2 regions of the Paenibacillus sp. FSL M8-0212 genome follow, and region 1 is predicted to be linked to the other one. Evidence: a T-box and tRNA genes for the amino acid it is inferred to sense, from the RefSeq annotation. Region 1 holds a T-box; the other holds one or more tRNA genes.
What was found. The T-box of region 1 lies ahead of trpS (tryptophan--tRNA ligase). A T-box ahead of a tRNA ligase gene usually reads a tRNA of that ligase, here a tRNA-Trp.

Region 2: it encodes a tRNA-Trp, which carries the amino acid that the T-box ahead of trpS (tryptophan--tRNA ligase) is inferred to sense. The anticodon was not compared.

What each region holds. Positions count from the first base shown of each region.
Region 1 is NZ_JBBORP010000001.1:3,761,651-3,763,822, forward strand. It holds gene MKX68_RS16640 (aldose 1-epimerase) at 1-406, opposite strand, end outside; T-box leader at 652-918, shown strand; gene trpS (tryptophan--tRNA ligase) at 995-1,987, shown strand; gene MKX68_RS16650 (hypothetical protein) at 2,103-2,172, opposite strand, start outside.
Region 2 is NZ_JBBORP010000001.1:3,633,725-3,635,896, reverse strand. It holds gene MKX68_RS16080 (class I SAM-dependent methyltransferase) at 1-593, opposite strand, end outside; tRNA gene MKX68_RS16075 (tRNA-Leu) at 758-836, opposite strand; tRNA gene MKX68_RS16070 (tRNA-Cys) at 843-916, opposite strand; tRNA gene MKX68_RS16065 (tRNA-Gly) at 924-998, opposite strand; tRNA gene MKX68_RS16060 (tRNA-Gln) at 1,003-1,077, opposite strand; tRNA gene MKX68_RS16055 (tRNA-His) at 1,100-1,172, opposite strand; tRNA gene MKX68_RS16050 (tRNA-Trp) at 1,201-1,274, opposite strand; tRNA gene MKX68_RS16045 (tRNA-Tyr) at 1,281-1,366, opposite strand; tRNA gene MKX68_RS16040 (tRNA-Thr) at 1,376-1,451, opposite strand; tRNA gene MKX68_RS16035 (tRNA-Phe) at 1,471-1,546, opposite strand; tRNA gene MKX68_RS16030 (tRNA-Asp) at 1,642-1,719, opposite strand; tRNA gene MKX68_RS16025 (tRNA-Met) at 1,746-1,819, opposite strand; tRNA gene MKX68_RS16020 (tRNA-Val) at 1,837-1,912, opposite strand; tRNA gene MKX68_RS16015 (tRNA-Glu) at 1,980-2,051, opposite strand; tRNA gene MKX68_RS16010 (tRNA-Ser) at 2,061-2,152, opposite strand; tRNA gene MKX68_RS16005 (tRNA-Asn) at 2,156-2,172, opposite strand, start outside.

The DNA of each region.
Region 1 (2,172 bases):
TCCAATGCTCTTCATTTTCGGTTAGTAATTCGGTCGTTATTGCACAACCGTCTTCATCTTCCTCAATGTCACTGACACACCAGGATTGGGTACGATGGAGGCCGTGAATATGGTTGTCATTCGCCGTGTTCTGATCGAACTGGTAACCGACACCTTCATATTCGAATTGTCCCCGATGAATGCGTCCTGGTGGAATCAGGAGAGGAACGCCAAAATGGTACGGCTTCTGCAGATAAAAGGCAAGATCGTCTTCATCCGGACGGCGGACGACATCTCTGTCCTGCACTAAATCGCGAATAGAAATAATATTATTCCCAAGACGCGGCAGCAGGGTGATTTCCAATTCACGGCTATGTAGGATATACGTGTCGTAACCATTCCATTGGCCTTTGGTCACTTGTTTCATATCGATGCTCCTTTTCCCACTTGAAATCTGTCTGCAAGCAGTTGTGATGAAGCTACTGCTGCAGGCGTGTCATTGTGTACATGCCAGCTATTTCCTGCGCTGCTTCGTGTGAACGAGTCATCAGGATAAGCAATTCCATCATAACAGATTTCAGTGTCTCGGGTAAAAAAGTTCAACTCATTTTGACATTCGCGCCTGTGCGCATTAAGATGGAACTCTGAAAGCATTTATTAGAATTGAATGACAAGAAATCGATGACAGGGATAAGTAGGCCAAGAGAATCCTCTTCAGAAAGCCGGTGGTTGATGTGAACCGGTGTGAGCTCTTTACCGAATGGACCCTTGAGTGTAGGTTTGAACAGGTTAAGCCAGAGATGGGCTTGCCCCACTAGAGTCTGCCGTATAATCCACGTTACGGAACAATGAAGGCATTTCTTCGGCTTGACTTGATTCAGGGTCAGAGCAGTCGAAGAAAAGCGAATAAGGGTGGCACCACGGTCTCACGTCCCTTGCGGATGTGGGGCCTTTTTGCGTTCGCAGAGAATGGCAGGAGTTTTTTTTATATACAATCAGGGAGGCGTTATGTGCAATGAAAACAGTACTTTCAGGTATTCAGCCAAGCGGTAAGCTCACATTGGGCAACTATATTGGTGCTATCAAAAATTTTGTAAAACTCCAGCATGACTATCAATGTCATTTCATGGTGGTTGATCTTCATGCCATCACCGTGGCTCAGGAGCCAGCAGCATTGCGTGAACAGTCGGAAGCGGTAGCTGCACTGTTTATTGCAGCAGGTATTGATCCGTCGAAATCTAACGTATTTCTGCAATCCCATGTACCGCAGCACGCTGAATTGGGCTGGTTGATGACAACGCTGACCTCCATGGGTGAGCTTGAACGCATGACTCAGTTTAAGGATAAATCATCTGGTAAAGATTCCGTTGGTGCCGGACTGTTCGTGTATCCATCATTAATGGCGGCTGATATTTTGTTATACAATGCTGACCTTGTGCCAGTAGGCGAGGATCAGAAGCAGCATCTGGAACTGACACGTGATCTGGCAGGACGCTTTAACCACCGTTATGGGGAGTACTTCACCATTCCAGATCCGTATATTCCACAGGTGGGTGCACGGGTAATGTCACTTGATGATGCCTCTTCGAAAATGAGTAAAAGTAACCCTAACGCTGGCAGCTATATTGCCCTGCTGGATCCGCCGGATGTGATTCGCAAAAAAATCAGCCGTGCCACTACAGATTCGGGACGTGAAGTCGTATATGATCCGGCAAACAAACCGGAAGTCAGCAATCTGATGAGTATCTATGCTGAATGTGCAGGTATGACGCTTAAGGAAGTAGCTGAGCGTTATGAAGGCAAGATGTACGGTCCATTCAAAAAGGAATTGGCTGAAGTGGTTGTATCTGTGATTGAACCGCTACAACAACGATATAATGAGATTCGTGAATCTGGCGAATTGGCGGATATTCTGGATACGTCAGCCCGTCGTGCAGAAGAAGTTGCTGCTCAAACGTTGGATGCAGTGAAAGAACGTATGGGATTTGTTCCGAGACGTAAACAGTAGTCCTGAACAAAGATCTTCATTTCATGCAATGAATAGTTAACATAAATAAAGAGGAGTCCTATTGAAGGACTCCTCTTTATTTATGCGTTCATTATTGAACTATCAAATGACCTGCTCAAGAAGTGGGCTCTGAAGCAGCCGAGCGAACTTCCTGACGTTCTTTTTTGGCGCGAATCACAAATCCC
Region 2 (2,172 bases), 130 kb from region 1:
TCCTTAAGTTCATCCATTAGTGTGTGTTCCTTCTGTCCCGCCATAGTACTTATATACACATACTTCCGGGCGCAATTAATCGCCTGCTCAATCGTTTCCCAATCCGACATTGCTGGACACATGGATGCAAATGCAAAGTCATAATTTTTCTCCCAACCCTTATCCTTAATGGAGATTTCCTCATATCGTTCGTTTACGATTTCGATATTGGATTCCAAAGATGAAGGTATCGTCTCTTTCATAAGGGAGACAAGCAACTCCGAAGGCTCAACTGCGGTCACACTTGCCCCCTTTTCCGCAAAAGGAATGGTAAATATACCTGAGGCTGCTCCAATGTCCAAAATGGATAACCCTGCAAATTCTACACCCTGATTCTCAATCCAGCCCATAATGCGCTCAGAACGCTGCTTTCCTTCTTCAGTGAACGACTGTGCATGATAATCTCTGGCCCACCGCTCAAATGCTTCTTCTGTATTAGAGGGGACGCTTTTCTTATAATAATTTGAACTTCTCGGACGATTCTTCCATGCCTCTTCCCATACAGAAAGATCAAATAACAGATCGGTATCCGATACATTTTTTCCATTAGTCACTCTACTTCACTCCTCTACATTAAAGACTTTACTTATCTACAATATACTTTATATAATCATACGTCAATCTTTAACTCTAGATTTTCTTACTGCACATAAATCGTTTCATATAAAATAAAAATAGCCCTACACATTGCATAAGCAACATGTAGGGCTATTCAATATACCGGCGAGAGGACTCGAACCTCCACGGTTTCCCACTCGATTTTGAGTCGAGCGCGTCTGCCATTCCGCCACGCCGGCATATGCTGGAGGCGCCACCCAGATTCGAACTGGGGATAAAGCTTTTGCAGAGCTGTGCCTTACCACTTGGCTATGGCGCCATATTTTTGGAGCGGACGACGGGAATCGAACCCGCGACCCTCGCCTTGGCAAGGCGATGCTCTACCGCTGAGCCACGTCCGCATAATGGCTGGGGATATAGGATTTGAACCTATGCATGACGGAGTCAAAGTCCGTTGCCTTACCGCTTGGCTAATCCCCAATAAAAAATGAAAAAACAAAGGGGCGATCGAGGGGAATTGAACCCCCGAATGCCGGATCCACAAACCGGTGCGTTAACCACTTCGCCACGATCGCCACAAAAGGTTATTTTCTAAAAGTTAATTGGCAGGGGCAGCAGGAATTGAACCCACACCAACGGTTTTGGAGACCGTTGTTCTACCTTTAAACTATGCCCCTAAAAACTGGTGGAGGATGATGGATTCGAACCACCGAACCCGTACGGGAGCAGATTTACAGTCTGATGCGTTTGGCCACTTCGCTAATCCTCCAGGATTACATGGTGCCGGCGAGAGGACTTGAACCCCCAACCTACTGATTACAAGTCAGTTGCTCTACCAGTTGAGCTACACCGGCGTATTAAATTGTTTTAAAATGGTGGCTCGGGACGGAATCGAACCGCCGACACGAGGATTTTCAGTCCTCTGCTCTACCGACTGAGCTACCGAGCCATAATAAAGTCTAATCTTAATTCCTTACACTTTATATAGGGCATCAGTGCCATACAGCAGATGTAGTGAACAGTTTGCCTCATGTAAAGATTAAATGGCGGAACCGACGGGATTCGAACCCGCGATCTCCTGCGTGACAGGCAGGCATGTTAGGCCAACTACACCACGGTTCCAGATCACTTTCTCAAGGAAAGTATAATTGCGGGGGCAGGATTTGAACCTGCGGCCTTCGGGTTATGAGCCCGACGAGCTACCGGGCTGCTCCACCCCGCGTCGTTATAAAAGTTATATGGTGGAGGCTGAGGGGATCGAACCCCCGACCCTCTGCTTGTAAGGCAGATGCTCTCCCAGCTGAGCTAAGCCTCCGAACAACACATTTATGATCATACCATAATCTTGTTGTAAAAATCAACTTCTTTTTTTGAAGTTATTATGACCCGTAGGGGATTCGAACCCCTGTTACCTCCGTGAAAGGGAGGTGTCTTAACCCCTTGACCAACGGGCCTTAATATTATGGCGGAGAGAGAGGGATTCGAACCCTCGAGACGCTTGTGACGCCTACACGATTTCCAATCGTGCTCCTTCGGCCAGCTCGGACACCTCTCCATATGGCTCCCCGAACAGGG